2 regions of the Alcaligenes sp. WGS1538 genome follow, and region 2 is predicted to be linked to the other one. Evidence: predicted binding sites of a transcription regulator. Region 2 holds the regulator's gene; the other holds the start of a gene.
What was found. The regulator LexA, encoded in region 2, represses DNA repair genes until DNA is damaged. The targets are predictions, from matches to a motif close to ACTGTATNNNNATACAGT.
Positions count from the first base shown of each region.

Region 1: a site for LexA is predicted at 14,324-14,341, ahead of recA (recombinase RecA). Genes of this name have one in related genera too.

Region 1 covers NZ_CP171109.1:2,196,826-2,212,940, forward strand. Annotated here, with positions in the region: gene ppa (inorganic diphosphatase) at 1-309, opposite strand, end outside; gene ACF3ND_RS10235 (heme biosynthesis HemY N-terminal domain-containing protein) at 340-1,836, opposite strand; gene ACF3ND_RS10240 (uroporphyrinogen-III C-methyltransferase) at 1,840-3,192, opposite strand; gene ACF3ND_RS10245 (uroporphyrinogen-III synthase) at 3,217-4,011, opposite strand; gene hemC (hydroxymethylbilane synthase) at 4,024-4,971, opposite strand; gene ACF3ND_RS10255 (hypothetical protein) at 4,977-5,102, opposite strand; gene ACF3ND_RS10260 (TerC family protein) at 5,107-5,811, opposite strand; gene sucD (succinate--CoA ligase subunit alpha) at 6,177-7,058, opposite strand; gene sucC (ADP-forming succinate--CoA ligase subunit beta) at 7,080-8,240, opposite strand; gene ACF3ND_RS10275 (DUF2889 domain-containing protein) at 8,321-8,899, opposite strand; gene metE (5-methyltetrahydropteroyltriglutamate--homocysteine S-methyltransferase) at 9,152-11,446, opposite strand; gene ACF3ND_RS10285 (LysR substrate-binding domain-containing protein) at 11,564-12,484, shown strand; gene recX (recombination regulator RecX) at 12,520-13,155, opposite strand; gene recA (recombinase RecA) at 13,152-14,234, opposite strand; gene ACF3ND_RS10300 (response regulator) at 14,448-15,137, shown strand; gene ACF3ND_RS10305 (sensor histidine kinase N-terminal domain-containing protein) at 15,147-16,115, shown strand, end outside.
Region 2 covers NZ_CP171109.1:1,580,805-1,596,919, reverse strand. Annotated here, with positions in the region: gene lysS (lysine--tRNA ligase) at 1-300, shown strand, start outside; gene ACF3ND_RS07515 (methylglyoxal synthase) at 369-1,250, opposite strand; gene ACF3ND_RS07510 (HesB/IscA family protein) at 1,257-1,580, opposite strand; gene ACF3ND_RS07505 (iron-sulfur cluster assembly scaffold protein) at 1,609-2,013, opposite strand; gene ACF3ND_RS07500 (IscS subfamily cysteine desulfurase) at 2,032-3,213, opposite strand; gene iscR (Fe-S cluster assembly transcriptional regulator IscR) at 3,236-3,721, opposite strand; gene ACF3ND_RS07490 (low molecular weight protein-tyrosine-phosphatase) at 3,864-4,355, opposite strand; gene uvrB (excinuclease ABC subunit UvrB) at 4,701-6,722, opposite strand; gene ACF3ND_RS07480 (aromatic amino acid transaminase) at 6,806-8,008, shown strand; gene ACF3ND_RS07475 (GNAT family N-acetyltransferase) at 8,077-8,640, shown strand; gene lexA (transcriptional repressor LexA) at 8,743-9,396, shown strand; gene lon (endopeptidase La) at 9,585-12,050, opposite strand; gene clpX (ATP-dependent Clp protease ATP-binding subunit ClpX) at 12,194-13,495, opposite strand; gene clpP (ATP-dependent Clp endopeptidase proteolytic subunit ClpP) at 13,595-14,248, opposite strand; gene tig (trigger factor) at 14,249-15,559, opposite strand; gene ACF3ND_RS07445 (CaiB/BaiF CoA transferase family protein) at 15,753-16,115, shown strand, end outside.

The DNA of each region.
Region 1 (16,115 bases), 620 kb from region 2:
GGCGTCGCCGCCCGCTTCGTCGTCCATGTTCAGCACGCCGATGGCGCGGCAGGCGATCACGGCGCCGATCTGGATGGGAAACGGCGCGATGACCAGCACGTCCACTGGATCGCCGTCTTCGGAGATGGTCTGGGGGATGTAACCGTAGTTGCAGGGATAGTGCATCGCGGTCAGCATGAAGCGGTCCACGAAAATAGCGCCAGTCTCGTCGACTTCGTACTTCACGGGGTCGGAGTTCATGGGAATTTCAACGATGACATTGAACTCGTCGGGCAGTTTCTTGCCGGCTGGCACGCGGTCTAGGCTCATTCTTGCAAACCTTAAAAAAGATGGTGAGGGTTAATCGTTGGAGCGTCGGGGACGGTCCGAAGTCTGGGAAAGATCGACGCCGGGGATGGGCGCCGTATCGAAATAATCATCCAGGTCCGACGAGGATGTGAGCGCGTCCTGGCTGGGCGTGGGGGCCGGTTTGATGGGCTCCACCACGGGCAGAGGACGACCGCTGTCGGGCAGGTCGACCGCCACGGCGCTGGCGCCGTAGGGCGGGTCCTGGGCTTGCTGGTCCGAGGGCAGGCTGTCGCCGTCGATGTGCGCGGGATCCATGCGGGTGTCGGCCGCCGGCAAGGCGCCGGCCACCGTCAGCACCGGCAGCGTGCCGGCCATGGAGGCGGCCTTGCGCCAATAAGCCACCGCTTCGTCCCGGCGTCCCAGGCTGTCGTACAGATTGCCCAGCAGCGCGTGGTTGCGCAGGTCGCCCTGGATCTTCAGGCTGCGCAGCAGGTAATGCTCCCCCTGCCCCCAGAGCTGGCTGGTCAGGCACAGATGGCCCAGCGTGGACAGCAGGACGGGATTGTTGGGCTGGCTGCGCAGCCATTCCTCCGCCTTGGCCAGGCGGCGGCCGACCTGCTCGGCGGGGCATCGCGCGTAGGCTTCCAGCAGGCGAGCGTCGAAACTGGCGGCAATGGCCGGCTCCAGGATGCGGCCCGCGTCTTCGTAGTTGCCTTCGCGCTCCTGGATCAGGGCGGCTTCCAGGGCCACGCCCGGCAGCAGCTTTTCGTCGGCTTTCAGGTCCGACCACAGTGTCTTGAACTGCTCGCTGCCGCCGGCACGCAGCCGGGCTGCCGCCGCGAACTCGATATGTCCCAATGCTTCCTGGCGTTCGATGCCGCTGCGGCGCATGAGCAGGCGGGTCAGCTCGTAGACACGTTCGGCGTCGCCTTGCTGCCTGTAGGCGCGCAGCAGCAGCCGGGTGGCGTGCAGGTGACGCGAACTGGCGTCCTGCAGGGGCTGCAGCAGGGCTATGGCCTGCTGGGCGCGATTCTGGTCCAGATACATTTCGGCGGAGGCGACGGCGCTGGCCTCCTTCAGGCGCGTGTCTTCGCCGGCGGCGGCGCGAGCCGCCGCCAGGGCTTCATCACGCTGGGTCATGTCGCCCTGGTAATGCGCGGCGCGGGCCGCGGCCAGGCCGGCGACGACCTTGCTGCTCTGCGAGCGGGTCTTGCTCATGAGCTTCATCATGTCTTTCTCGGCCTGGTCGTAGCGCCCTTCCAGGATGCTGATCCAGCCCGCTTCCAGCAAGGTCTGGTCGCGCTTCTGGGCGCGCCGGCCGCGCCACAGCCGGAATCGCTCCGGACCGCCGCTGACCCAGGCCAGCAACCGCAGCAAAATGTACAGGGCCACGAACAGGGCCAGCAGGGACAAGACGACGAAAGTCAGGGAGGAGCGCACCAGATGATGCGGCGTGGCCAGATAGACATTGCCGGCGTGTTCACGCAGCACCAAGGCAAGCGCCACGGCGGCAATGAACAGAATGAGAGTCCAGAACCAAGTACGCATCGCTTACCCCTGCGCCTGCCCGACCACGGCATTGGTCGCCTGCGCGGCATCGCCGGCTTCGGATTGGCTCGCAGCGGGAGCAGGCGGCTCCTGGGCCGGCTGTTCGCCGGGGGAGGATTCGGATTCGGGCTCCTGGGCAGGAGCTTCCGTGGACGGAGCCGCCGGCTGCCTGTCCTGGGCGCGGCCCGCCTCGGCCTGGCGCAGGCTTTCGATGGCGGCCAAGGTATTGTTGACCGTGGGCAGACGGGCGCCGATCTGGGCGTCCTGCAGTTGACGGGTCAGCCGCAAGGCCTGCTGCACCTCATTGGACTGCAAGTCGAACCGTTTCTCCAGCGCGGTGATCACGGCATCCAGCTCGGTCTGCCAGACCGAAGACTGGTTCATCATCATGGCCAGCTGGGCGGTCATGATGCGCAGGCGCAGGTTTTCGCGCAGGCGGGCCGCCTGGTCGGGCGACATCAGCAGCGCGGCCGCATCGTCCACACGCCGCACCGACACGAACTGCCCCAGATCATGCGTCACGGACCGCCACGCTTCCGCGCTCCACTGCTCCACGGCGTTCCAGCTGCGCGCCCACCAGGATGCGTCGGCGGGCAGCTCGGCGCTCGCCTGTTGCTCGGGCTGCAGGTCCAGCGCCTGGGTGCTGGCGCCGCCGGCGACATCGTCGGGCACGAGCAATGGCGCTTCGGAGACATAGCGCGACAAGGTGTCCAGCTGGCGCGACAAAGAGGCCACGTCCACGGTGGCAGCGGCGCGCAGGCGGTCCAGGTCCCCGTTCAGGGTCTGTTGCAGCGGCGCCAGGCGCACGCGGTTGGCCCGCGCCAACTGGGCCTGCGCGGCTTCCAGGGAGACGATGGCGTTGGCCACGTTGCCGCCCAGCAGCAGCTGCTGTTGAGCGATGGTGGCCAGGTGATCGATATCGTTCAAAAGAATCAGGTCCGAGCCGCTGTCCGTCATGGTCTGGAAAGCCTGGCTCAGGTCCTGGAACTGTTCGGTGGAATCCCGGTAGGACTGTTCGAGGGCGTTCAGTTTGTCGGACTGGCGCTGCAACTGCGCAAGCGCCTGCTCGGCGCGCTGATTGGCCTGCTGCGTGGCGCTGATGTTGGCGGCCAACTGGCCCTGAAGCTCGTCCTTGTACTGCTGGATGCTGCTGTTCTGATACCACAGGGCCGCGGCCGCCAGCGCGACCACGACGGCCGTGAGGGCATAGGCCGGGCCGGCGCCGCTCTTGCGGCGGCGTTCGGGCGCGCGCGGCGCAGCGGCGCCCGGATAGGAAGCGGACGCCTTGGCGGCTTCCGGGCCGGGCACGCTTGGCCCCGGTTCGCTTGCGGATGCGTTATCTGTTTTAGCGTTCATGGCAAGATTGTAATCCGTGTGAGGCTAGTCGCGCGAGAGCGCCGCCGTCATGGCTGCGACAATGGCGCCGTCGTCCGGCGTACATCTTTGTACCACCGGACGCCCGGCGATTCCAGCCTGATCCAAGCGGGATTGTAAACGTTCCTGAATGCGCGGATGGATGACCACGTAGCGGCAGGCGGCCGCCCAGCGCTCGATCATGTCCAGGCGCTGCACATTGGCCAGCACCGCATCCACGCTTTCGGAACTGCTCAGCAGGACTGCCATGGGTTCATCCAGGGCCTGTCGGACCAGGCGCGCCTGGTCCTCGTTCCAGACCGTCGGACAGCGTCGGTAGACGGCCAGCCGCTGCACCTGCACGCCTGCCTGCTCCAGGCGCTCGCCCAGCCATTCGCGCCCGGTCTGCCCGCGCACGATCAGAACGCGGCGCAACTGCCCCAGTAAAGGCTCGATCTCCGGCCAGAGGGCCTCGGAGTCCTGCAGCGAGGCGGGATCGCGAGGCTGGATGACGGCCGATGGAGGCACGCCAGGCTGAGCCAGCAGCGCCCGCGCCGTGGCCGCGCCGACGGCAGCCAGCCGCACGCCTTCGGGCCAGCGCCGGCCACGTTCGCCCAGGGCGGAGAAGTAGAAAGCGGCGGCATTGCCGCTGACGAACATGAGCAGGTCGTAATCCGCCGGGTCCTGCCAGCGCTCGCCGGACAGATCCAGCGGCAGCAGTTCCAGGGCAGGCAGCACCAGAGAAGAAAAACCCTGTGCGGCCAGGGCGGCCGCCAGGGTTTCATTTCGGCCTGCCGGCCGCGTCAACACAGCCTTGGGCATGCCCATTCCGTATCAGCGCCCTTGGGGCGATTCGGATAGCAGGCGGTCCAGGATGGCCTGGGCGCCCTGCTCTTTCAGATCCTGCGCCAAGGCCTGACCCAGGGCTTCGGCGTCTCGCGCCGGACCATGGGCCTGTGCCCGATAGACCACGGAACCGTCGGGCTCGGCCACCAGGCCCCGCAATTCCAGATTGTCCCCCTGCAAGATGGCGTAGGCCGCCAGGGGGACCTGGCAGGAGCCGCCCAATGCGCGCGAGACGGCGCGCTCGGCCAGCGCACAGGCGGTGCTCGAAGCGTCGGCCAGGGGCGCGAGCCACTGGGCCACGTCCTGGCGTGTTTCGAGGATCTCGATGCCCAGGGCGCCCTGGCCGGCCGCGGGCAGGCTGTCTTCCACGGATATGTAGTCGCGGATGCGCTCGGCCAGGCCCAGGCGTCGCAGCCCCGCGGAGGCCAGGATGATGGCGGCGTACTCGCCACGGTCCAGCTTGGCCAGGCGGGTCTGGACATTGCCGCGCAGGGGCCGCACTTCCAGATGGGGGTAACGCTCGCGGATCTGGGATTCGCGGCGCAGGCTGGAGGTGCCGACCACGGCGCCGGCCGGCAGCGCGGCCAGGTTGTCGTAGTCGTTGGAGACGAAGGCGTCGCGCGGATCCTCGCGCTCCATGATGACGGGCAAGGCGAACGGGGACTGCAGGTCCACCGGCACGTCTTTCAGGGAGTGGACGGCCAGATGGGCGCGGCCGTCCAGCAAGGCGGTTTCAAGCTCCTTGACGAACAGGCCCTTGCCGCCGACCTTGGACAGCGTGCGATCCAGAATGGTGTCGCCGCGGGTGGTCATCTCCAGCAGGCTGACGCGGCATTGCGGGTACAACTGCTGCAGGAGGCCGCGGACGTGCTCGGCCTGCCACAGCGCCAGTTGACTGGCGCGGGTGGCGATGACCAGTTCCTGGGGTGCAGCCACTGCCATCATGCGGCGAAGTAGCGCAGAACAGCGGCGGCGACGATGCCGATGACGGCCAGGATGCCCAGCCCTTGCAGCAGCGACAGGCCGCTTTCCTGGGACTTGGCGTCGGAAGATTTGAAAATTGCCATTGACTTAACTTTCCTTGGTGGAGCCCTTGCGGCTGGCCAGCCATTTGCCGACAGCCACCACGAGCAGGGCGCAGACGATCTCAACCCCCAGTTTAACAGGCTGCGCGACCACGCCGAATTGATTTTCCACAAAGGCGTCGGTCACCAGCATGCCGCCGGCGATCCAGCCCAGCAAGGCGCCACCGAAGGTGACCACGACGGGGAAGCGGTCGATGAGCTTGAGCACCAGGGTGCTGCCCCAGATGATGATGGGCACGCTCAGCAGCAGGCCGAAGATCACATAGCCCAGCTGATGGTCCAGATGGGCGTTCTGGGCCGCGCCGGCGATCGCGATGACGTTGTCCAGACTCATGACGAAGTCGGCCACGATGATGGTCTTGACGGCCGCCCAGATGGAGCTCGCGCCCTGGATGTTGCCATGCTCGTCATCGTCGGGCATCAGCAGCTTGATGCCGATCCACAGCAGCAGCAAGGCGCCGACGACCTTCAGGAAAGGAATGCCCAGCAGCGTCAGGGCGAAGAAGATCAGGACCACGCGCAGGATGATGGCGCCCGCGGTCCCCCACAGAATGCCTTGCATGCGCTGCTGCTTGGGCAGGTTGCGGCATGCAAGGGCGATCACGACCGCGTTGTCTCCCCCCAGCAGAATGTCGATCAGGACAATCTGGAACAATGACCCCCAATGGAGCGATTGCAGAAATTCAATCATAGTAGTTCCCGTTACAGCTATAAATTATCCGCCGCTCCATGTTCATGGGCAGGCGCCGTATTTTTACGCCGGACCGCTCCAGGGGAAAAGCTCCCCTTGGGGGATGAGCACGAACATGGGACAGTCCCCGCGGACTGTTCCATGCCTGGCAAATCCGAATGGCATGCAGGCCACGAAATGGACGGCAAGCCGAAAACGCGGCATGGGCTGTTTTCTTTTGTTACGTAATTCAGCGTGCGTGCAGGCTGGCCAGATTCGGGAAGGAATGCGCCGGAATGGTGTTCTTCTTGGCGAAACCGGCTGGCCGCTGGCGCCCGGCCGCGAAGCGGCCGGACAAAAGGCCCGCCGAGGCGGGCCTGGACTTCTTACAGCACCGACTTGAGCAGCTTGCCCATTTCGGAAGGATTGCGGGTCGTGCGGATGCCGCAGGCTTCCATCACTTCCAGCTTGGCGTCGGCCGTGTCGGCGCCGCCGGAGATCAGCGCACCGGCGTGGCCCATGCGTTTTCCGGGAGGCGCGGTCACGCCGGCGATGAAGCCGACCACGGGCTTGGTCATGTTGTCCTTGGCCCACAGGGCGGCGTTCACTTCGTCCGGACCGCCGATCTCGCCGATCATGATGACGGCGTCGGTGTCAGGATCGTCGTTGAACATCTTCAGCACGTCGATGTGCTTCAGGCCGTTGATCGGGTCGCCGCCGATGCCCACGGCCGAGGACTGGCCCAGGCCCAGCTCGGTGACTTGCGCCACGGCTTCGTAAGTCAGCGTGCCGGAACGGCTGACCACGCCGATGCGGCCTTTGCGATGGATGTGACCGGGCATGATGCCGATCTTGATTTCATCGGGGGTGATCAGGCCGGGGCAGTTCGGGCCCAGCAGCAGGGTCTTGCGGTTTTCGGCGCGCATGCGGTTGCGCACTTCCAGCATGTCGCGCACGGGGATGCCTTCGGTGATGCAGATCACCAGGTCCAGATCGGCCTCAACGGCTTCCCAGATGGCGGCGGCCGCGCCTGCCGGCGGCACGTAGATGACCGAAACAGTGGCGCCGGTCTCGGCCTTGGCGTCGGAGACGGAGGCGTAGATCGGGATGCCTTCGAAATCTTCGCCGGCGCGCTTGGGGTTCACGCCGGCCACGAAGGCTTCCATGCCGTTGCCGTACTCGCGGCACATGCGGGTGTGGAACTGGCCGGTCTTGCCGGTGATCCCTTGCGTGATGACTTTGGTGTCTTTATTGATCAGAATCGACATTTGCTAATCCTCAACCTTTTCTTACTTGGCGGCGGCGACGACGGCGGTCGCGGCTTCAGCCATGGTGTCCGCGCTGATGATGGGCAGGCCGGATTCGGCCAGCATCTTCTTGCCCAGCTCTTCATTGGTGCCCTTCATGCGCACGACCAGAGGCACGTTCAGGTTGACGGCCTTGCACGCGGCGATCACGCCTTCGGCGATGACGTCGCAGCGCATGATGCCGCCGAAGATGTTGACCAGGATGGCCTTGACGCCCTTGTTGGCCAGCATGATCTTGAAGGCTTCGGTGACTTTCTCGGCGGTTGCGCCGCCGCCCACGTCCAGGAAGTTGGCGGGCTCGCCGCCGAACAGCTTGATGGTGTCCATGGTGGCCATGGCCAGACCGGCGCCGTTCACCAGGCAGCCGATGTTGCCGTCCAGCTGGATGTAGGCCAGGTCGTACTTGCTGGCTTCGACCTCGGCAGGGTCTTCTTCGGCCAGGTCGCGGAAGGCGACGATGTCGGGATGGCGGAACAGCGCGTTGCCGTCGAAGTTGAACTTGGCATCCAGGGCGATGATGTCGCCCGAGCCGGTCAGGATCAGGGGGTTGATCTCGGCCAGTTCGGCGTCGGTCTCGGTGTAGGCCTTGTACAGCTTCTGGAACTCGGCGGCGGCCTTCTCCACGGAAGCGTCGGGCACGCCGATGCCGCGGGCCAGCTTGGTGGCCTGCTCGACCGTCAGGCCCAGGGCGGGATCCACGAATTCCTTCAGGATCTTTTCGGGCGAGTGGGCGGCGACCTCTTCGATCTCCATGCCGCCTTCGCTGGAGGCCATGACGGCCACGCGCTGCGAGGCGCGGTCGGTCACGATGCCCACGTAGTATTCTTTCTTGATGTCCGCGCCTTCTTCGATCAGCAGGCGGCCCACCTTCTGGCCTTCAGGACCGGTCTGGTGCGTGATCAGCTGCATGCCCAGGATTTCCGAGGCCAGTTGACGCACTTCGTCGATGGAGCGGGCCAGCTTGACGCCGCCGCCCTTGCCACGGCCGCCGGCGTGGATCTGGGCCTTGACGACCCACACGGAGCCACCCAGCTCCTGTGCGGCCGCCACAGCCTCGTCGACGGAGAAGGCAGGAATTCCGCGCGGCACGGCAACGCCAAACTGCTTAAGCAGCGACTTGCCCTGATATTCGTGAATTTTCATGTGATACCTGTCAGTCTAAAAACACAATAAAAAAAGGCAGGAACCCTGGACCGGAGCCCGGGACCTGAACAAACCAGAAACTATGAATCCCGGGCCGGCGCATCCGGCCTGTACCAAACGGGATAGAACTCCTTGACCACCGGGCCGTTCAGGCGCAAGGCGTGGCAGCCGTCCAGATGGAAGGGCTGCCTGTCGGTTCGGTGGATTTCCGATTCGCCGCTGCTGCGCCGCCGCCCCGCCATGGTCTGCACGGCGGCGGTGGGCAGCACCTGGGCCAGTTCGCTCAAGTGCGTACAGCCGGCCGAGCGCGCCAGGCGCTCCTTGACCCGTTGACGGAACTGCTTGAGCAGGTTCAGGCCGACCAACTGGGCATAGGCGCCGGCGATGGACGAGCAGTTCTGCCCGTAGGGCGCCGCGTCATACACCGCCAGGGCGTCGGTGATGGTGAAGTCGCTATCGATGGTGATGCGCAAGTGCATGTGATGAACGGGATCGCCCGCCTTGTGGATCTGGCCGTCGCGAATGGGGAAATCATAGGACTTCACATCGATCAGCTCGGCTTCCAGATCCCACAGGCCATCTTCCCGGATGAATGACTCCACCTTGATGGTGCGAGTATGCAGCGGTTCACGGGCGACGGACGGCTTGGGCAAAGGCATTTATACGTTCAAGGGCACAGGGTTGAAACGGGCTAAGTATAACGCACCTCGTATTGTCCGTATCAGCCTCTTACATAATAGGAACGCACACTCCAGACCGTTCATACCCGTTTTTTTATGAGCTTTTCCCTTTATATATGAAATTTCGAGCCTAAAAAAACGACCGCCGTCAAGGCGGTCGTCCAGGCGTGCGGCCAGGCGGCGGACGACACTCGCGCAATGCGAGGTCCGACCGCCAGACGGACACTGGCTTCAGGCGCTGGCGCGCAAGGTCCTGGCGGCCTGCACCATCGCCAGCAAGGAAGCCTCGGTCTCGGGCCAGCCGCGGGTCTTCAGGCCGCAATCCGGATTCACCCAGAGACGCTCGGCGGGCAGGCGCTTGGCGGCCTCGCCCATCAGGCGCACCATCCAGCCCGTCTCGGGCACATTGGGCGAGTGAATGTCGTACACGCCGGGGCCTATGTCGTTGGGGTACTCGAAATTCTCGAAGGCCTCCAGCAACAGCATGTTGGAGCGCGAGGTCTCGATCGTGATCACGTCCGCGTCCATGGCCGCGATGGATTCCATGATGTCGTTGAACTCCGAATAGCACATATGGGTGTGGATCTGCGTGTCATCCGCCACGGCGCTGGTGGACAGGCGGAAGCAATCCACGGCCCAATCCAGATACTGCTGCCAGTCGCCCTTGCGCAGCGGCAAGCCTTCGCGGAAGGCGGGTTCGTCGATCTGGATGACGTGGATGCCGGCTTTCTCAAGGTCCGAGACCTCGTCACGCAAGGCCAGGGCGAGCTGGCGGCAGGTGTCGGCGCGCGGCTGGTCGTCGCGCACGAAGGACCATTGCAGCATGGTGACCGGGCCGGTCAGCATGCCCTTGACGGGCAGCTCGGTCAGGGACTGGGCGTAGGCGGACCAGGCCACGCTCATGGGGGCTGGACGCACCACGTCGCCAAAGATGATGGGCGGCTTCACGCAGCGCGAACCATAGCTCTGCACCCAGCCGTTCTGCGTGAAGGCAAAGCCGCCCAGCAGTTCGCCGAAATACTCCACCATGTCGTTGCGCTCGGCTTCGCCGTGCACCAGCACGTCCAGGCCAATACGCTCCTGGAAACGGATCACCTGCTCGATCTCGGCCTGCATGGCCTTCTCGTAGGCGGCATCGCTCAGGGAGCCGTTGCGCCAGTCGCGGCGGGCCGTGCGGATTTCCGTGGTCTGCGGAAAGGAGCCGATGGTGGTCGTGGGGTAGGCAGGCAGATTCAGTTTTTCACGCTGGGCCTGGATGCGCTGAGCAAAAGGAGCACGCTCGCGCTGCACCTGGGCGATCTTTTCCATGCGGGCCTGAACGGCGGGGTTGCGGGTACGGCTGGAGCTGCGGCGGCTTTGCAACGCGGCGCGCTGGGCCCGCACGTCCTGTTCGCCTTGCGCATCCAGCGAACCGTTCAACAAGCCTTCGAGCAACTTGAGCTCATCGAGCTTCTGCACGGCGAAGGACAGCCAGCTCTTGAGCTCCGCATCCAGGCCGGTCTCCCCGTCCAGGTCCACGGGGACATGCAGCAGCGAGCAGGATGGCGCGATCCACAGGCGCTCGCCCAGGACGGCCTGCAAGGGCTTGAGCAGCTCGACCGCCTTGTCCAGGTCGGTGCGCCAGATATTGCGGCCGGAAATGACGCCGGCCGACAGCACCTGGTCGGCGCCGAGCACGGCCTGGACAGCCTGCAGGGCCGCGGGCGCACGCACGCCGTCCACATGGACGCCGGCCACGGGCAGGTCCTTGAGCAAGGCGACATTCTCGCGCAGATCATCGAAATACGTGGCCAGCAGCACGCGCAGCCCGGACTGGTTCAAGTTCTGGTAGACGCGGCGGAAGGCGTCCTGCCAGGCTTGCGGCAGGTCCAGCACCAGGATGGGCTCATCGATCTGCACCCATTGCACGCCTTGCGCCTGGAAGCGCGCCAGCACCTGTTCGTAGACCGGCAGCAAGGCCTGCAGCAATTCCAGCTTGCGCTCGTCCGACAGGCCTTCGTAGGCGTCGCCCTTGCCCAGCCACAGCCAGGTCAGCGGCCCGGGGATCACCGGCTTGACGGCATGGCCCAGGGCCTGGGCCTCTTCGACCTGCTCGAACAGGAAATCGCGGGCGATGCGAAAGGTCTGGCCGGGCGCCAGCTCGGGCACGATGTAGTGGTAATTGGTGTCGAACCACTTGGTCATTTCGCAGGCGGCGGCGGGCGTGCCGCTGGGCGCGCGGCCGCGGGCCATGCGGAACAGCGTATCCAGGGAAACGGGGGCATCGTCGGCCTGGCCGAAGCGGGCCGGCACCACGCCCAGCAAAGTGCTCCATTCCAGAATCTGGTCATACCAGGCGAAGTCGCCCACGGGGATCAGGTCCAGTCCGGCCCGGGCCTGGATGTCCCAATGACGGGCGCGCAACTGCTTGCCGGTCTCCAGCAATTCTTCCTGGCTCGCCTTGCCAGCCCAATACGATTCCAGAGCGCGTTTGAGTTCGCGCTGCTTGCCCATGCGCGGAAAACCCAAATTATGAATAATTGTCATGATATACCCAAAAATAATAATCGGAGAGCCCAGTTACGGCGTCTGGAGGGTATTGTGCCTGTACAATTGATTGAAAAAAAATCAAATGCACCATGTTAAACATGAGTTTTATTCAACATGCTTGAAATTCGACATCTGGAAACCTTGAGCGCCATCCGCGACAGCGGCAGCCTGCAGGAGGCCGCCGAACGGCTGCACGTCACGCAATCGGCGCTCTCCCATCAGTTGCGCGACCTGGAAGTCAGGCTGCAGGTGCAGTTGCTGAACCGACGCACCCGCCCGGCGCGCCTGACAACCGCCGCGCTGCGCATCCTGGCCCTGGCCGACGACATCCTGCCGCGCGTCCGCGCTGCTGAACGAGACCTTCAGCGCCTGGCTGCCGGCCGCACGGGAAGGCTGCACGTGGCCATAGACTGCCATTCCTGTTTCCAATGGCTGATGCCGGCGCTGGATGCGTTCCGCCAGCAATGGCCGGACGTCACGCTGGACCTGTCCGCCGCCTTTTCTTTCGCCCCCCTGCCCGCCCTGCTGCGCGGCGACCTGGACGTGGTGATCACCTCCGACCCGCAGGACGATGCCGACGTGCACTATGCGCCGCTGTTCCGCTACGAGCTGATCCTGGCCGTGGCCAGCCAGCATCCGCTCGCCCAGTACCGCTATGTGGAACCGGTACAGCTGGCCGACCAGGTGCTGATCACCTACCCCGTCGAGCGCAGCCGGCTGGACGTCTTCACACAGTTTCTGGAGCCTGCGGACGTAGAACCGGCCGCCGTGCGCCAGGCGGAACTCACGCCCATGATCGTGCAGCTGGTGGCCAGCCAGCGCGGCGTGACCGCCCTGCCCAACTGGGCGCTGACGGAATTCCTGAACCAGGGATGGCTGCGCACCTGCCGCCTGGGCGAGCAAGGCGTATGGCGCACCTTGTATGCCGCGGTGCGCAGCGAAGATCTTCAAGCGGATTATGTACAGGCCTTCCTGAAGCAGGCGCGCGAAACGTGCTTCAAGACCTTGCAGGGGATCGTGGCCGCCCAGGCCTGAAAGCCGGCAGGCAATGGGCCCGGCAGCAGAATGCGCTAGGCGGGTTCGTCTTCCCAGTCGCCCAGGATCTGCTGCAGGATGCGCCCCGAAAAGCCGCGGCTGGCCATGAAGCGATATTGCTTGGCATAGGCGCGAGCGTCTTCAGGCGGCGTGCTGAACTTCTTGGCCCACACCTGCCGGGCGCGCTCCAGTTCCGTGGCCGCCAGCTCTTCCTTGATGGTTTCAGTCTGCGCGGCATCCAGGCCGTGCTGGCGCAATTCCTGCAGAATGACGCGCGTACCCACGCGGGAAGCACGGCGATTGACCAGGCTTTGGGCGAAACGCTCGTCGGACAGCCATTTCTGCGTCGTGAGCTCGTCCAGCAACGCTTCCAGCTGTTCCGGACTGTCGGCATGCGCTGAGAGCTTGCGTCCCAGCTCCAGGCGTGAGTATTCGCGCCGCGACAGGTAATTCAAGGCGCGTGCCTTGAGCGACGGCCCTGCCCGCTTGGGTGCTGCCGAAAGGGATTCGAAATCCTGAGGGGAGTCGCCCGGCGCCTTCGCAGGATTGGTGCGAACTCGTGTACCCGCAAAAAGCGAAGCCGAATTGGAGCGCTGGCGCTGCCGGCGCTCCTGGACTTCCTCGGGGTCGGTTTCGAAGGGTTCGTCGTCGAACCCGCCCGGGTAGATCAAGCTTCGTCTTCAGGCGTGACGGAGGCTTCCGCGCTGGCTGAGCGGGGTGCAGCCGCCGCCATGGGAGCCACGCCCAGTTTTTCGCGCACCTTGTTTTCGATCTCGCGGGCAAGCTCGGGGCGCTCTTTCAGGAATTCGCGCACATTGTCCTTGCCCTGGCCGATGCGGTTGCCGTCATAGCTGTACCAGGCGCCGGCCTTGTCCACCACGCCGGTCTGCACGCCCAGGTCGATGATCTCGCCTTCGCGGGAAATGCCGCTGCCGTACATGATGTCGAATTCGGTCTGCTTGAAGGGAGGGGCCACCTTGTTCTTGACGACCTTGACGCGGGTTTCGTTGCCGATCATTTCCTCGCCGCGCTTGATGGAGCCGATGCGGCGGATGTCCAGGCGCACGGAGGAATAGAACTTGAGCGCGTTGCCGCCGGTGGTGGTCTCGGGGTTGCCGAACATGACGCCGATCTTCATGCGGATCTGGTTGATGAAGATGACCATGCAGTTGGCGCGCTTGATGGTGGCGGTGAGCTTGCGCAGGGCCTGGCTCATCAGGCGGGCCTGCAGGCCGGGCAAGGCGTCGCCCATGTCGCCTTCGATTTCGGCCTTGGGCGTGAGGGCCGCCACCGAGTCGATGACGATGAGGTCGACCGAACCGGAGCGCACCAGGGCTTCGGTGATTTCCAGGGCCTGTTCGCCGGTATCGGGCTGGGAGATGAGCAGGTCGCCCAGGTTCACGCCCAGCTTCTGGGCGTACTGCACGTCCAGGGCGTGTTCGGCGTCGATGAAGGCGCAGGTGCCCTTGAGCTTCTGCATTTCAGCGATGACCTGCAAGGTGAGCGTGGTCTTGCCGGACGATTCCGGACCGTAGATCTCGATGACGCGACCGCGCGGCAGACCACCGACCCCCAGGGCGATATCCAGGCCCAGCGACCCCGTGGAGACGACCTGGATGTCGTGCTCGACGCTGTCGTCGCCATAACGCATGATGGAGCCCTTGCCAAACTGCTTTTCGATCTGCGAAAGGGCGGCCGCCAGCGCTTTTGAACGTTCCGAGGCCACTGCTTTGCTGTTTTTGTCGTCCATGAAGAATCCTTGACTATGGAATTGCGCCACGATGGGCAGGCACGGCAATGTAAAACTTAAAGCCAAACTTAATTATTGCATCAAATTATACTGTATATATAACCAGATATCCACAAAAGTCGCACAACGTCCATCGTTATCCCCTAATGACCTTCGCGCAAGCCCTGTGCAACAATATAAAACAGCTTTTAAAACACGGATTTAACCAGGGACATGCGCATACTCATAGCCGAAGACGACAGTATTCTCGCCGATGGACTTTCCCGCTCCCTGCGCTACGAGGGCTATGCCGTGGATGTGGTGCACGATGGCGAGAGCGCCGACTCCGCTCTGCAGCTGCAAAGTTTCGACCTGCTGATCCTGGACCTGGACCTGCCCAAGAAGCATGGCCTGGCCGTGCTGCAGTCCATACGCCAGCGCCAGGACAGCCTGCCCGTGCTCATCCTGACCGCCAGCGACACGGTGGAGCAGCGGGTGCGCGGCCTGGACCTGGGCGCGGACGACTACATGTCCAAGCCCTTCGCCCTGACCGAACTGGAGGCTCGCGTGCGCGCCCTGACGCGGCGCAGCACCGGCACCAGCAGCGCCATGCTGCACCACAAGCGCCTGAGCTTCGACCTGAAGGGCCGGGTGGCCTACATAGACAGCCAGCCCCTGGAGCTGTCGGCGCGCGAAACCAGCCTGCTGGAGATCTTCCTGTCGCGCAGCGGCCGCATGATCAGCAAGAACCAGTTCGTGGACCTGTTGTGCGAATGGGGCGAGGAAGTCACTCCCAATGCCATCGAAGTCTATATCCACCGCCTGCGCAAGAAGCTGGAGCCCAGCGGAGTGCGCATCATGACCGTACGCGGCCTGGGCTATTGCCTGGAGCCCGAGAAGCTGCGGGAAGACGCGCCCGCCTGAAGGCCGTCCATGCATTCCCAGCCCCAGTCCGCCCGCCAGGACGCCCCCGACCGGGCCGCCCGCTCGCGCAAGGCGCCGGCCAAGCCGGCGCAACGCACCCTGATCCACAAGATCATGCTGTGGATATTCGGCCCGCTGTTCCTGCTGTGGACCATAGGCATCGTCATCACCTATTTCATCGCCCAGCATATCGCCAATTCGCCCTACGACCGCACGCTGCGCGATCACCTGGACCTGCTGCGCCACGAGATCAGCCAGCAGGACGCGCACGGACGGGTCGAACTGTCCGCCTCGGCCAACACCATCCTGCGCCTGGGCAGCGACACGCCCACGCTCTGGCAGATCCGGGACGCCAACGGCGATCCCCTGGCCGGCAACGCCGCCCTGCCCCTGCCCGACAGCTGGGACTATGAAAACAATGTCCTGCGCTACCGGGACGTCGAGATGGACGGCCAGAGCCTGCGCCTGGCCTATGTATGGGGCGGGCGGGACAGGCTGAACACGCCTTTTCTGGCCATTGTGGCCGAGACCAACCAGCATCGTTCGGTGCTGCACCGGGAGATCCTGATCGGCATGCTGACGCCCCAGTTCATCCTGGTGCCCCTGGCCGCCATGCTGGCCGGCCTGGGGCTCACGCACGGCCTGGAGCCGCTGAACCTGCTGCAGGCCCGGCTGCGGGCCCGCGCGCCCGGGGATCTCTCGCCCGTGGACCGCGACCAGGCGCCGGCGGAGATCGTGCCCCTGATCGACGCCATGAACGGGCTGCTGGAGCGCCAGGCGCAGTATTCCGCCGCGCAGCGGCGCTTCGTGGCCAATGCGGCGCATCAGTTGAAAACGCCGCTGGCCGGCATCCGGACCCAGGCGGAAGTGGCGCTGCGCGAACACGACCCCGTCCAGACCGAAGCCAGCCTGCGCCAACTGGTGCGCGGCACCGAGCGCGCCACGCGACTGGTCACCCAGATGCTGGCCCTGGCGCGC
Region 2 (16,115 bases):
CAGGCAGGCATCACGGAGCGCTTCGAATTGTTCGCCACCGGCCGCGAGATCGCCAACGGCTTTTCGGAGCTGAACGACCCCGAAGACCAGGCCGCGCGCTTCCAGGCGCAGGTCCAGGCCAAGGACGCCGGCGACGAAGAAGCCATGTACTACGACGCGGACTATATCCGCGCCCTGGAATATGGCATGCCGCCCACGGGCGGCTGCGGCATCGGCATCGACCGCCTGGTCATGCTGCTGACCGACAGCCCCGCCATCCGCGACGTCATCCTCTTCCCGCACCTGCGCCGCGAAGACTGATTGCGTCACGCTTGAACGCGAAAAGGCCCTGCTGATGCAGGGCCTTTTTCATGCCATACGGAAAAGGTTCAGTCCGTCTGCGGCAGACGGGCCATGGCCTGGGCCCACTTGTGCGCCACTTCCGGCGAGGCGAAGCAACTGGCCTTGTCCGAGACCACGCGTACGGCGCGCTCCAGCAGCTGGATGTCGGCCTCATGCTGGCGGGCCACGTGCGGGTCCTCGAAAAAGACCACGCGCTGGCAGCGGTTCTCCAGCACCAGTTCGGCGATCTGCGCGTCCCCGCCCAGCGGACCGCTCAGGTAAGGCTGGACCCAGGGCGTTTCCCTGGGCCACCCCTTGGACCAGGCCAGTTCATTCAGGCGGCTGCCGGTCGTGCCCGTACCCACGCGATGGGCAAATCGCGACAGCAGGTCGAAATGCTCATCGGCAAAGGCGACCATCCGGTCCTTGAGCGCATCGTGGGCGATCAAGGCCAGGGTCTGGCTGGAGAAGTCGAACATGCGCTTGTGGCTGGAATCGGGCCACAGGCCGCGGCTCAGCCGCTCGACCTCGATCCACTCGATGGCGCCCATCAGGGTGGAGATGAAAGGACGTCCGTGCGTGATGCACTGGCGCTTCAGGGCCAACGCCTCCGGAAAGATCGAAGACGGATCGACCGGATCGATCAGGTAGATGGCGCCGTCGAAGGGAGGCGTGCCATCCGGACTTTGGGTGACGCGCGCCACCAGCTTCATCAGCCCGCCTTCGCGCCCATAGGGATAACGGATCAGGCCGGGGTAGCCCTCCAGCAGGCCGGAACGCTCGATGGCGTTACAGGTGCGCCCGACCGTATAGAGCTCGATTTCCAGTTCGCGTATGCCGCTGGCAGAACGCCGTAACCACTGAAACAAGGCCGCGTCTGCAGAATCGTGATGCAGTTGATTGGCCGCCAAACCGAAACGTAGTGACATGTGTTCCTACACAGTAAACGATTCGCCGCACCCGCAGGAGGCTTTTTCGTTTGGGTTGATGAACTTGAAACCTTCATTCAGGCCGTCCCGGCCGTAGTCCACGCGCGTGCCGTCGATGAACGGCAGGCTCTTGGGGTCGACGAACAGCTTGACGCCGTGTTCCTCGAACAATTGATCGCCTTCGACCGCCTCGTCCACGAAGTCCAGCTTGTAGGCCAGACCCGAACATCCGGTCAGGCGCACGCCCAGGCGAAGACCCAGCCCGCCGCCCCGTTTCTTGAGGTGACGCTGGATGTGGTCCGCTGCCGGTTGAGTAAGAGAAATAGCCATGATCTTGTCCTAAATATGAAACAGGGATTCACCCCAGTACCTTGGACCGCTGCGCCAGCACTTTGTTCTGCGCCTGCGCCACGGCGGCCTGCACCGCCTCCTGCGCAAGCAGCGCGCAGTGCACCTTCACGGCGGGCAGCTCCAGTTCCTGCTGCACATAGGCCTGCGAGAATTCGCCGGCCTGCTCCAGGCTGCGACCTTGCAGCCACTGCGCGGCCAGCGAGCCGGCCGCGATGGTACAGCCGCAGCCATATGCCTTGAAGCGGCTGTCCTCGATGCGCCCGTCCGCGGACGCGCGCACCTGTATCTGCAGCAGCGCGCCCAGCTCGCGGCTGCCGGCCACGCCGGTACCGACGTCAGCATCGCTGCTTTCCATGACACCCACATGACGAGGGTGCATAAAGTGATCCATGACGGTTTTGCTGTATGCCATTGTCGTATTCCGCCGTCTTCAGGCCTGCACGGCCTCGTCCCACAGGGGCGAGATGGCGCGCAAGTGCTCGACCTTGGCGCGGATGGCCGCAATGGTCGCATCCACGTCCTGCTCGGTGGTGAAGCGCCCCAGGCTGATGCGCAGGGAGCTGTGCGCCAACTGGTCGCTGCGCCCCAGCGCCTTGAGCACATAGGATGGCTCCAGGCTGGCCGAGGTGCAGGCCGATCCGCTGGAGACGGCCAGTTCGGTGAGCGACATCATCAGGGCCTCGCCCTCGATGTGATCCACGCTGATGTTCAGGTTGTGCGGCACGCGCTGGTCCAGGTCGCCGTTCAGGTACAGGTCGGGAATCTGCCGCAGGCCGGCCCACAGGCGATCTCGCAGTGCGCGGATGCGCCGGCCCTCCTGCTCCATTTCCTGCCCGGCCAGCTCGAAGGCCCGGCCCATGCCCACGATCTGGTGGGTCGCCAGGGTGCCCGAGCGGAATCCGCGTTCGTGTCCGCCGCCGTGGATCTGCGCCTTCAGGCGCACGGCCGGCTTGCGGCGCACATACAGCGCGCCCACGCCCTTGGGACCGTAGGTCTTGTGGGCCGACATGGACATCAGGTCCACCGGCCATTCCTGCAGATTGATGGCCACTTTGCCGGTTGCCTGCGCGGCGTCCACATGGAACAGCACCTTATGCTCGCGGCAGATGGCGCCCAGCGCCTGCACGTCCTGGATCACGCCGATCTCGTTGTTGACCAGCATGACCGAGACGAGGATGGTGTCCGGGCGGATGGCCTGCTCGAAAGCCCGGGCGTCCACCAGCCCGTTGGGCAGCACATCCAGGAAGGTGACCTCGAAGCCCTGTTCCTCCAGGGCATGGCAGGTGTCCAGGACGGCCTTGTGCTCGGTGCGCACCGTGATGATGTGGCGGCCCTTGGACTGGTAGAACTGCGCCGCGCCCTTGAGCGCCAGGTTGATGGATTCCGTGGCGCCGGAGGTCCAGACCAGCTCGCGCGGCTCCGCGCCCACCAGGGCGGCCACCTGGCGACGGGCCTGCTCGACCGCCTCTTCGGCGTCCCATCCGTACGGATGGCTGTTGGAGGCCGGGTTGCCGAAACGCTCGGTCAGCCAGGGAATCATGGCGTCGGCCACGCGCGGGTCCACCGGCGTGGTGGCCGAATAATCCATGTAGATGCGCTGAGCTTGGGTCATACGATACTCCGGACTGGCGGCTCTAGCCAGCCTGCAAGGTGCATTCTTCCGGATGGCCCGCCTCCTGGGCGGCCTGCTTGAGCTGGCGCAGGCGCTGCTGGTCCACCAGGTCCTGCAGCGAGACGGAATCCAGATAATCCACCATTTTACGACTAAGCGTGGCCCAAAGCTCGTGCGTCATGCATTCGCCCTTCAGGCCGTTGCCGCCCTGCTTGCAATTGCCTTTGCCGCCGCACTGGGTGGCGTCCACCGGCTCATCCACGGCGAACACGATGTCCGCCACGGTGATGTGCCGCGCCAGGCGGGCCAGCGTATACCCGCCGCCCGGCCCGCGCACGCTGTCCACCAGTTCGTGGCGGCGCAGCTTGCCAAACAGTTGTTCCAGGTAGGACAGCGAAATACCCTGCCGCTGGCTGATTCCAGCGAGCGTCACGGGTCCACTTTGCTGGCGCAGCGCAAGATCGATCATCGCGGTCACGGCGAAACGCCCTTTTGTCGTCAAACGCATGATAGTTTCCTTGCCAAAGGCTAAAGCGGCCGGATGCGCAAGCGCAAATCCGACCAATTTGGTCCAGTATAGCAAATACAAGGGAAACTACCGTGCCTTGCCTGTCTATTTTTACACTTATACTGAGGGGTTCAGCCAGGTGTCAGGCAGCCTGGCAACTAGGGATGCGCTTGCGCACCTGCTCGAACACGCCCTGGCAGGCGTCCTCCAGATAGTCCAGGACCTTGTTGAAGCCTTCCTGCCCGCCGTAATAGGGATCGGGCACCGTGGCGGCTTCGTGATCGGTGGCAAAGCGCATCAGCAGCATCAGCTTGTGGCGATAGATCTTGGGACACATCTGCTGCAAGGCGGCGTGATTTTCCCAATCCATGCTGAGAATAAGGTCGAAGTCGCGGAAGTCTTCGCGGCGCACCTGGCGGGCCTGGTAGGCGGAGATGTCGTAGCCGCGCTTTCGGGCCGCCAGCTGGGCCCGTGTGTCGGGATGCTCGCCCACGTGAAAGCCATGCGTGGCGGCCGAATCCACCTGGATGAGCTCGGAAAGACTGGCCTCGTTCACCAGGCGGCGCAAGACGCCTTCAGCGCTGGGAGAGCGACAGATATTTCCCGTACAGACGAAAAGAACCTTACTCATAATTCTTAAAAGTCTGAGGGAAAACCCCAAATAAGGCAAGCCGCAAAAAGCCCCCAGCCCGCAGCCCCGTTGGCCTGCGACGCTTCCCGGGAGACTCGCCGCGCACGTTCAGGGCCGTGGTTGAAGCGCTGATTTTTTTCGCACCAGGACAAATATGCCCGGTAGCAGCCGCCTGCCGGACGAGCCTCGTTCCAGAGGGCGGCGCGCCGGATCGGCTCACAGCCATCGTCGCCCAGGCCTCCTCATCCCGAGGCCGGACGAACAAAGCGGCCGGATAGTTGCACATACACAACAAAAAACGGAGCCGCGCCAAGGCCAGCTCCGCTTTTAATCTTGCTGCAACAAGGTTCATCCCAACAGCAGTTTGTCCTTCAGGCGCTGCAGCTTGTCGCGCGCCGCCGCCGCCTGTTCGAACTCCAGGTTGCGGGCGTGGTCCATCATCGCTTTTTCCAGGCGCTTGATTTCGCGGGCCGCCGCCTTCTCGTCCCGGAGCAGGATCTCGGGCACGTCCTCCTGCAGCATGGCGGCCGCATCCGGCGCCACGACGCCGTCGATCAGTTCGCGCACCGCCTTGTTCACGCCCCGCGGAGTAATGCCGTGCTCCAGGTTGAAGGCGATCTGCTTGGCCCGGCGGCGCTCGGTTTCATCGATGGCCCGGCGCATGGAATCCGTGACCTGGTCCGCATACAGGATGGCCTTGCCGTGCAGGTTGCGCGCCGCCCGGCCTATGGTCTGGATCAGGCTGCGCTCTGAACGCAGGAAGCCTTCCTTGTCAGCGTCCAGAATGGCTACCAGCGACACCTCCGGTATGTCCAGGCCTTCGCGCAGCAGGTTGATGCCCACCAGCACGTCGAATGCGCCCAATCGCAGGTCGCGGATGATCTCGGCGCGCTCCACGGTATCGATGTCCGAATGCAGGTAGCGCACGCGTATGCCGTTTTCCGAGAGGTAGTCGGTCAGGTCCTCGGACATGCGCTTGGTCAGGGTGGTGACCAGCACACGGTCCTGACGCGCCGTGCGCAACTTGATCTCGCCCAGCAGATCGTCCACCTGGGTGGTGGCCGGGCGCACTTCGATCTCCGGGTCCACCAGGCCGGTGGGCCGCACCACTTGTTCCACCACATTGTCCGCATGCTCCTGCTCGTAGGCGGCCGGCGTGGCCGACACAAACACGGTCTGCGGCATGCGGGCCTCGAACTCCTCCAGCTTGAGCGGCCGGTTGTCCGTGGCCGAAGGCAGGCGGAAACCGAACTGCACCAGCGTTTCCTTGCGCGAGCGGTCGCCCCGGTACATGGCGCCCAGCTGGCCTATGGTGACGTGGCTTTCATCGATGAACATCAGCGCATTGCGCGGCAGGTAGTCGATGAGGGTCGGCGGCGGATCGCCGGGCGCTGCGCCCGACAGATGCCGGGAATAGTTCTCGATGCCCTTGCAAAAGCCCAGTTCCTGCAGCATTTCAAGGTCGAAGCGGGTGCGCTGCTCCAGCCGCTGGGCCTCGACCAGGTGCCCTTTCTTGACCAGGAAGTCCACCCGCTCGCGCAATTCCTGCTTGATGCTTTCGATGGCGCGCAGGACGGTGTCGCGCGGCGTCACGTAGTGGGAGCTGGGAAACACCGTGAAACGGTTCAGCTTCTGCACCACCTTGCCGGTCAAGGGGTCGAACAGCTCCAGGGTTTCGAGTTCGTCGTCGAACAAGGTGACCCGCAAGGCGTGCTCGGCGTTTTCCGCCGGAAAGATGTCCACGACCTCGCCGCGCGCCCGGAACACGCCGCGCTGGAAATCCAGATCATTGCGCTCGTACTGCATGGCCACCAGGCGGGCCAGCAGTTCCTGGCGGGCGATGCGGTCGCCCACGCGCAGCGTCAGCACCATGGCATGGTAATCACCCGGATTGCCGATGCCGTAGATGCACGAGACCGTGCCCACGATGACGGTGTCGGCCCGCTCCAGCAGGCTCTTGGTGGCCGACAGGCGCATCTGCTCGATGTGCTCGTTGATGGACGAGTCCTTTTCGATGAACAGGTCGCGCGAAGGCACGTAGGCCTCGGGCTGGTAGTAATCGTAATAGGAGACGAAATACTCCACCGCATTGCGCGGGAAGAACTCGCGCATCTCCGCGTAGAGCTGGGCCGCCAGGGTCTTGTTGGGCGCCAGCACGATGGCCGGGCGCCCCGTGCGGGCGATGATGTTGGCCATGGTGTAGGTCTTGCCCGACCCGGTCACCCCCAGCAGGGTCTGGTACATCAATCCGTCATCGATGCCTTCGACGAGCTGATCGATCGCGCTCGGCTGATCGCCAGCCGGCGGATAGGGCTGGAAGAGCTTGAAGGGACTACCCGGAAATTCGACGAACGCAGGCTCAAAATTCATGCTAGACACGCTTTAGGGTAACCCCTTATTATCACATTAATGCTCCACTTTTCCACACTCTCAGGCAACGTCCCCAAATTATCATGACAACGCTTTTCGAAACCGTCGAACTGGCTCCCCGCGACCCTATTCTGGGTTTGAACGAACAATACAATGCCGACGAACGCGCCGGCAAAGTCAATCTGGGCGTTGGCGTGTACTACGACGATCAGGGACGCATCCCCCTGCTGCAGGCGGTCAAGAAAGCGGAAGACGCCCTGGCGGCCAACGCCGCGGCCCGCAGCTACCTGCCCATCGAAGGCATCGCCGCCTACAACAAGGGCGCGCAGACCCTGCTGCTGGGCGCGGACTCCCCCGTCATCGCCGAGGGTCGCGCCCTGACGGTGCAATCCCTGGGCGGCACCGGCGCCCTGAAGATCGGCGCCGATTTCCTGAAGCAGCTCCTGCCTGATTCCCAGGTGTTCATCAGCGATCCCAGCTGGGAAAACCACCGCGCCCTGTTCGAGCGCGCCGGCTTCAAGGTGGGCACCTACGCCTACTACGACGCGGCCACCCACGGCCTGAACTTCGAAGGCATGCTGGCCGCCCTGCGCGCCATGCCCGCCCAATCCATCGTGGTGCTGCACGCCTGCTGCCACAACCCCACCGGCGTGGATCCCAGCGCCGAACAGTGGGCCCAGGTGGCTAAGGTCATCCAGGAGCAGAAGCTTGTCCCCTTCCTGGACATCGCCTACCAGGGCTTCGGCGACGGCCTGGAGCAGGACGCCAGCGTCGTGCGCCAGTTCGCCGCCCTGGGCCTGTCCATGCTGGTCAGCTCCTCCTTCTCCAAGTCGTTCTCGCTCTACGGCGAGCGCGTGGGCGCCCTGACACTGATCACCTCCAGCAAGGACGAAACCTCCCGCGTGCTCAGCCAGGTCAAGCGCGTCATCCGCACCAACTACTCCAACCCGCCCACGCACGGCGGCAAGGTGGTGGCCACCGTGCTGAACTCGCCTGAACTGTTCCAGGTCTGGGCCGACGAACTGGCCGGCATGCGCGACCGCATCCGCGCCATGCGCAGCCAGCTGGTGGAAAAGCTCAAGGCCCACGGCGTGGCCCAGAACTTCGATTTCGTGCTGCAGCAGCGCGGCATGTTCTCCTACTCCGGCCTGACCGCCGAACAAGTGGAGCGCCTGCGCACCGAACACGGCGTCTACGCCGTCAGCAGCGGCCGCATCTGCGTGGCCGCCCTGAACAGCCAGAACATCGACTACGTGGTCCAGGCCATCGCCAAAGTCCTGAAGTAATCCCTTCCGGCCCCTGCAACGCCCTTCCCCGGAAGGGCGTTTTTCATTGCCGCAATGGCGACACGAACATGACCCAAGCCCTTACCCTGACCACCGCTCGCCTGCTGCTGCGCCCCTGGCAGGAGTCCGATCTGGAACCCTTCGCGCGACTCAATGCGGATCCGCAGGCATTGCGTCATTATCCGTCCACCCTGGACCGGGCCCAGAGCGATGCCATCGCCCGCCGCAGCCAGGCCTTGATCGAGCGGCAGGGCTGGGGCCAATGGGCCGTGGAAGTGCGCGCCACCGGTCAATTCGCCGGCATGGTGGGCCTGAACGTGCCGCTGGCCGAACTGCCTTTCCAGCCCTGCGTGGAAGCGGTCTGGCGCCTGCTGCCCGAACTCTGGGGCAAGGGCTACGCCAGCGAGGCCGCGCGCGCCAGCCTGGACTTCGGCTTCGACGTGCTGGGCCTGGAGGAGATCGTGGCCTATACCGCGCTGCCCAACCTGCCTTCCCAGGCCGTGATGGAACGCCTGGGCATGCGGCGCCAGCCCGGCACTTTCGATCACCCCGCCTTGCCCGCGGGCCATCCGCTGGCGCCGCACGTGCTGTACACCCAAGGCCGCGCCGACTGGCTGCAGCGCCGCCCCTGACGGCTCAAGGCAGAAAACACCTCGGCAGGCAAGCTGCGCCTTGCAAAAAAGCGACAAGTAACGCACAATCATCACTGTATATATATTCAGCAGCCAATACTCATGACCGTCAAGCTCACCGCGCGCCAGCAGCAAGTGCTGGACATCATCCGCTCCGAAATCGAGCGCACCGGTTTCCCCCCCACCCGGGCCGAGATCGCCCAGGTGCTGGGCTTCAAATCGGCCAACGCCGCTGAAGACCACCTCAAGGCGCTGGCGCGCAAGGGCGCCATCGAACTGACGGCGGGCGCCTCGCGCGGCATCCGCCTGCTGGGCGCAGACCAGCGCGACGCCCCCGAACCCGGCCTGCTGGCCAGTCTGTCGGACGCACTGCTGCTGCCCATCATCGGGCGCGTGGCCGCCGGCAGCCCCATCCTGGCCACCGAACACATCGAACGCGAGATCGGCGTGGCCAACACCCTGTTCTCGCAGGCGCCGGACTACCTGCTGCGCGTGCGCGGCCTGAGCATGCGGGACGCCGGCATCCTGGACGGGGACCTCCTGGCCGTCAAGAAGACCTCGGAAGCCCGCAACGGCCAGATCGTGGTGGCCCGCATCGGCGACGAAGTAACCGTCAAGCGCCTGTCGCGCTCGAACAATCAGGTGCTGCTGCTGCCGGAAAACCCTGATTTCGAACCCATCGTGGTTACCGACCCCGACTCGCTCGCCCTGGAAGGCGTGGCCGTGGGCCTCATCCGCGCCACGCCATTGCACTGATCCCGCACGTTCACCCATGAAAAAACCCGAAGCTCGCACTTCGGGTTTTTTATTGCCGGGCCGCCCTAAAAAAGCATTGCCTTGAAGGCGCGGCAGGCAGCGCAGCGTGGGGCACTTCCTGCGGCTACGGACCTGACAGGCCCAGGCCGCGCCCGCTTCTCTTGAAGCAGGCGCGCCATGGACATCCATCAGTGCTTGAAGGACTCCGAAGCCGCGCCTGGACCACGGCTGGCAGCCAGGGCCTCGGCCGCCAGACGAGCGACTTCCTCGTCGCTGAGCGGCTTGACCGCGTCCTGCAGGGCCACTTCCAGAACCCGGTCGATCCAGCGCACGGGAATGATCTCCAGGTGGTTTTTCACGTTGTCCGGGATCTCGGCCAGGTCCTTGACGTTTTCTTCGGGAATCAGCACCGTCTTGGTGCCGCCCCGATGCGCCGCCAGCAGCTTTTCCTTCAGGCCGCCAATGGCCAGGACCTCGCCGCGCAGGGTAATCTCGCCCGTCATGGCGACGTCGGCGCGCACCGGAATGCCGGTCAGGCTGGAGACGATGGCCGTGGTGATGGCGATACCAGCCGATGGACCATCCTTGGGCGTGGCGCCTTCAGGAAAGTGCACGTGCAGGTCGCGCTTCTCGAACACGGTATCGGCAATGCCCCACTTCTGGGCGCGCGAGCGCACCACGGTGCGGGCCGCTTCCACCGACTCCTTCATGACGTCGCCGATGGAGCCGGTGCGCAGCACATTGCCCTTGCCGGGCATGTCCGCCACCTCGATGGTCAGCAGATCGCCGCCCACTTCGGTCCACGCCAGGCCTGTGACCTGCCCCACCTTGTTCTCTTTCTCGGCCAGGCCGAACGAGAAACGGCGCACGCCCAGGTAATCGTTCAGGTTGGACGAATCGACCACGATGGCCTCGGTCGCCAGCGCCTTGCCGCGCGCGGCACGATTGTCGGCCTGCGGATTGGCGGCCAGCAGCTTGCGCACCACCTTGCGGCAGATCTTGCTGATCTCGCGCTCCAGCGAACGCACGCCGGCTTCGCGGGTGTAGTAGCGGACGATGTCGCGCACCGCTTCTTCCTTGACCACCAGTTCGCCGTCGCGCACGCCGTTGTTCTTCATGAGCTTGGGCAGCAGGTGATCGAAGGCGATGTGCACCTTCTCGTCTTCCGTATAGCCGGACAGGCGGATCACTTCCATGCGGTCCAGCAGGGCCGGCGGAATGTTCAGCGTATTGCTGGTGGCCACGAACATGACGTCGGACAGGTCGTAGTCCACTTCCAGGTAGTGATCCTGGAAGGTGTGGTTCTGTTCGGGGTCCAGCACCTCCAGCAATGCCGAGGATGGATCGCCGCGAAAGTCCGCGCCCATCTTGTCGATCTCGTCGAGCAGGAACAGCGGATTGCGCACGCCCACCTTGCTCATGTTCTGCACGACCTTGCCGGGCATGGAGCCGATATAGGTGCGGCGGTGCCCGCGGATCTCGGCCTCGTCGCGCACGCCGCCCAGGGCCATGCGCACGAACTTGCGGTTCGTGGCCTTGGCGATGGACTGGCCCAGCGAGGTCTTGCCCACGCCCGGAGGGCCCACCAGGCACAGGATCGGCGCCTTGAGCTTGTCCACGCGCTGCTGCACGGCCAGGTATTCGACGATGCGCTCCTTGACCTTCTCCAGGCCGAAATGGTCCGCATTCAGCACGTTCTCGGCATTGGCCAGCGAATTATTGATGCGGCTCTTCTTGCGCCAGGGCAGGCCCACCAGCGTTTCGATGTAGTTGCGCACGACCGTGGCTTCGGCTGACATCGGCGACATCAGCTTGAGCTTCTTCATCTCGGCCTCGGCCTTCTTCAGCGCTTCCTTGCTGAGCTGGGCCTCTTCGATGCGCTTCTCCAGCTCTTCGATGTCCGCCCCGTCCTCGCCTTCGCCCAGTTCCTTCTGGATGGCCTTGACCTGCTCGTTCAGGTAGTAGTCGCGCTGGCTCTTTTCCATCTGCTTCTTGACGCGGCCGCGGATGCGCTTTTCAACCTGCAGGATGTCGATTTCGCCTTCCAGCTGCGAGAGCAGACCCTCCAGGCGCTCGGGCGCGTTGGCGGTCTCCAGCATGGCCTGCTTCTGCTCCAGCTTCAGGGGCAGGTGCGCGGCAATGGTGTCGGCCAGCCGGCCGGCCTCGTCGATGCCGGTGAGCGAAGTCAGGATTTCCTGAGGAATTTTCTTGTTCAGCTTGACGTACTGCTCGAACTGGGCCAGCACGGCGCGCCGCAAGGCTTCCGTCTCGGCGGCGTTGCCGGCGTCGCCTGGCACTTCCACCACGGAAGCGACGAAGTGGGTCTGCGCGTCCTCGACCTTGCGCACGCGCGCGCGCTGCAGGCCTTCGACCAGCACCTTGACGGTGCCGTCGGGCAGCTTGAGCATCTGCAGGATGCTGGCCGCGCAACCGATGTCATAGAGATCTTCCGGCGTAGGATCATCCTTGCCGGCGGACTTCTGCGCCACCAGCATGATGTTGTTGCCGGACTCCATGGCCAGCTCCAGCGCCTTGATAGAGCGAGGCCGACCGACAAAAAGCGGAATCACCATGTGAGGGAACACCACCACATCGCGAAGAGGCAGCAGCGGCAGCTCAATGGGTTCCGTAGAGAGAATCTGGCTCGCAGACATAGTAATTTCCTATAAATGTCCTTAGACGCGAAAGGGAAGCCTGGGCTTCCCTTTCACGGTTCAACCTGTTGTAGGTCAGATTGTGGCGAACTTCGATATTTCAAGTAGGCCGGATCAACAACAGGAAAGGGCCTTGCCCGTCGCTAGGCGGCGGCGTCTTTCAAGGTCTGAGAGACTTCGTCAGAATTACTATCGGTCAAAGGACGGCCCAGGATCAATTCGGGTTTACTCTTTCCAAGAATCACATCCTCGGTCAGGACCACCTTGCTCACGTCCTTGCGCGAGGGCAGCTCGTACATGGTGTCCAGCAGAGCCTGCTCGACGATGCTGCGCAGGCCGCGCGCGCCGGTGCGGCGCTTGATGGCCCGCTGGGCCACCGCATGCAGCGCCGCCGGTTGGATCTCCAGCTCCACGCCTTCCATCTCCAGCAGCTTCTGGAACTGCTTGACCAGGGCGTTGCGCGGCTCGGTCAGGATGCGCACCAGGGCATCTTCGCGCAGCTCTTCCAGCGTGGCCACCACGGGCAGGCGGCCGACCAGCTCGGGGATGATGCCGAACTTGATCAGGTCCTCGGGCTCCACTTCGGAGAACAGCTCGCCAACGCCGCGCTCGGACTTGGCCTTGACCGAAGCCGAAAAACCGATCCCGGACTTCTCGGTACGGTCGCGGATGACTTTTTCCAACCCGTCGAAGGCGCCGCCCACGATGAACAGGATGTTGGTGGTGTCCACCTGCACGAAATCCTGGTTGGGATGCTTGCGCCCGCCCTGCGGAGGCACCGAGGCCACCGTGCCTTCGATCAGCTTGAGCAGCGCCTGCTGCACGCCTTCGCCGGACACGTCGCGGGTAATGGACGGATTGTCGGACTTGCGGGAAATCTTGTCGATTTCGTCGATGTAGATGATGGCGCGCTGCGCCTTCTCAATGTCGTAGTCGCAGTTCTGCAACAGCTTCTGGACGATGTTCTCCACGTCCTCGCCCACGTAGCCGGCTTCGGTCAGCGTGGTGGCGTCGGCCATGACGAAAGGCACGTCCAGCATGCGCGCCAGCGTCTGGGCCAGCAGCGTCTTGCCCGAGCCGGTGGGCCCGATCAGCAGGATGTTGCTCTTGGACAGTTCCACGTCGTCCCGGCCGGGTTTGCCGTTGCGGATGCGCTTGTAATGGTTGTAGACCGCCACCGCCAGGGTGCGCTTGGGCGTCTCCTGGCCGATGACGTAACCATCGAGGAATTCCTTGATTTCACGGGGGGTGGGCAAGTCCTTGCGCTCGCCATCGGGCGTGGCGCCCGCCGCTTCGTCACGAATGATATCGGTACAAAGATCAATACACTCGTCGCAGATAAATACCGACGAAGGTCCAGCGATCAGTTTCTTGACCTCGTGCTGGCTTTTATTGCAAAACGAGCAATGCAGAACTTTTTCGTCGGCCGATTTCTTTTCGGACATAGATTCAAATTTTCACTTCAGGATAGTAAAAGGACGGGAACAAGTCCCGTCCCAGAACAGCCATAGTACTGCTTTATGTCGTCCGTGGGGACGCCGGACCTACACGTCTCGCGTGGACATCACCCGGTCGATCAGGCCGTAGGACTGGGCGTCTTCGGCTGCCATGAAGTTGTCGCGCTCGGTATCCACCTCGATGCGCTCCACAGGCTGGCCGCAATTGGCCGCCAGGATGCGGTTCAGGCGCTCGCGCAGGCTCAGGATTTCCTTGGCCTGGATCTGGATGTCGGAAGCCTGGCCCTGCGCACCGCCCGAAGGCTGGTGAATCATGATGCGCGAATTGGGCAGTGCGAAACGCTTGCCGCGCGTGCCCGAGGACAGCAGGAAGGCGCCCATGCTGGCGGCCATGCCGGTGCATAATGTCGAGACTTCGGGCTTGACGAACTGCATCGTGTCGTAGATGGCCAGGCCGGCATACACCGACCCCCCGGGGGAGTTGATGTACAGGGAAATATCCTTTTCAGGATTTTCCGACTCCAGGAACAGCAGCTGGGCCACGATCAGGTTGGCCGAATTGTCATTGACAGGGCCCACCAGGAAGATGATGCGCTCGCGCAGCAGGCGCGAGTAGATATCATAGGACCGCTCGCCGCGGCCCGACTGCTCGATCACGATGGGCACGTAGCCCAGCCCCGTGGGGGTCACGGAATGACCCCCGTTCATCGAGGCGTAGAAGTCGACAAAGCTCGACGACATTTAGTTGGTCCCCATGATTTGGTCGAACGCCACCTCCTCGTCGGTCACCTTGGCCTGGGACAGCACGTGTTCGACGACATTGTCCTCGAGCACGACTGCCTCGATCTCGGCGCGACGCTGGCGATCGGACAGATAGTAGGCCACCACTTGGGCGGGCTGTTCGTAGTTCTGGGCGAACTCTTCGATGCGGGCGCGCACCTGCTCGGGCTTGGCTTGCAGGTCGGCGGCCTTGACCAGCTCGGAGACCAGCAGGCCCAGACGCACGCGGCGGGTGGACTCTTCCTGGAAGGCTTCGGCGGGAATGGGCATCTTGTCGGCGTTGGGCACGCCGCGCTCTTTCAGCTCGGCGCGGGCCGACGCGATGCGGCCTTGCACGTCGTTGTCGACCAGGGCCTTGGGCACGTCGAATTCGCTGGCGGCCAGCAAGGCGTCCATGACGGCGGCCTTGTTGCGGGCCTGCACGCGGGCCTTGATTTCGCGCTCGATGTTGCCGCGCACGTCGGCCAGCAGCTTCTCCACGTCGCCTTCGGCCTGGCCGAGGGACTTGGCGAAATCGGCGTCCAGCTCAGGCAGCACGGGCCGGGCCACGTCGGTCACGGTGATCTTGAACTCGGCGGTCTTGCCGGCCACTTCCTTGCCGGCGTAGTCGGCGGGGAATTCCAGCGGGAACGTCTTGGTTTCGCCCGCCTTCATGCCGGCGACGGCGTTCTCGAACTCGGGCAGCATGCGGCCGCGGCCCTGCAGATACTGGAAGCCTTCGGCGCTGCCGCCTTCGAAGGCCACGCCGTCGATGGTGCCCACGAAGTCCAGGGTGATGCGGTCATCTTCCTGGGCCTGGCGATCGGCGCTGGATTCGTAGGTGGCGCGTTGCTTGCGCAGCACGTCCACGGTGCGCTGGATGTCCTCGTCGGACACCTGGGCGGTGGCGCGCTTGATCTCCAGGGAGGACAGGTCGGGGACCTGCACGTCCGGATAGACCTCGAAGGTGGCGGAAAATGCCATGGTGCCTTCAGCGGCCTCGCCTTCCTTGGCTTCCAGGTTAGGCGTGCCGGCTACGCGCAGCTTGGCGTCCTGGAACACTTTGTCCAGGGCCTTGCCGATTTCCTCGTTGATGGCGTCGTAGCGGATGCCAGGGCCATGCGTGCGTTCGATGACGGACAGAGGCGCCTTGCCTGGGCGAAAGCCCTGTACCTTGGCCGTACGAGCCACACGCTTGAGCTGGGCCTGGACTTGTTTTTCTACGTCGGCCACCGAAACGACCACATCGACTCGGCGCTCCAAGCCGGACAGAATTTCAACCTCGGGCTGCATTGAAGACCTATAAAATTGGTTAATTGAGAAGGGTAATCCGGTATTTTACCGGAAAGTAGCACGGTAAATCCAAACAAACGATCTATCAATCATTATTTCTTGTGGCGGGCCCCGGCGCCGGGGCGCACGGTCAGGACAAGACAGCCGCGCAGGGCTATCATCCCTTATTTTCAGCGACATACGCAAGACAGACATGCACACTAGCACTCCCCTGGCCGGCATCCGGGTCCTGGAGCTGGGCCAGCTGATCGCCGGCCCCTTCGCCGCCAAGATCCTGGGCGAGTTCGGCGCCGAGGTCATCAAGGTCGAGCCGCCGCAAGGCGGCGACCCGCTGCGCAAATGGCGCCTGCTGCACGAAGGAAACTCGGTCTGGTGGGAGGTGCAATCGCGCAACAAGCGATCCCTGGCGCTGGACCTGCGCGAACCCGAATGCCAGCAGGTGGTGCGCCGGCTGGCCGGGCAATGCGACATCGTCATCGAGAACTTCCGCCCCGGCGCCCTGGAGGAATGGGGCCTGGGCTGGGAGGCGCTGCACGCGCTCAATTCCGGCCTGATC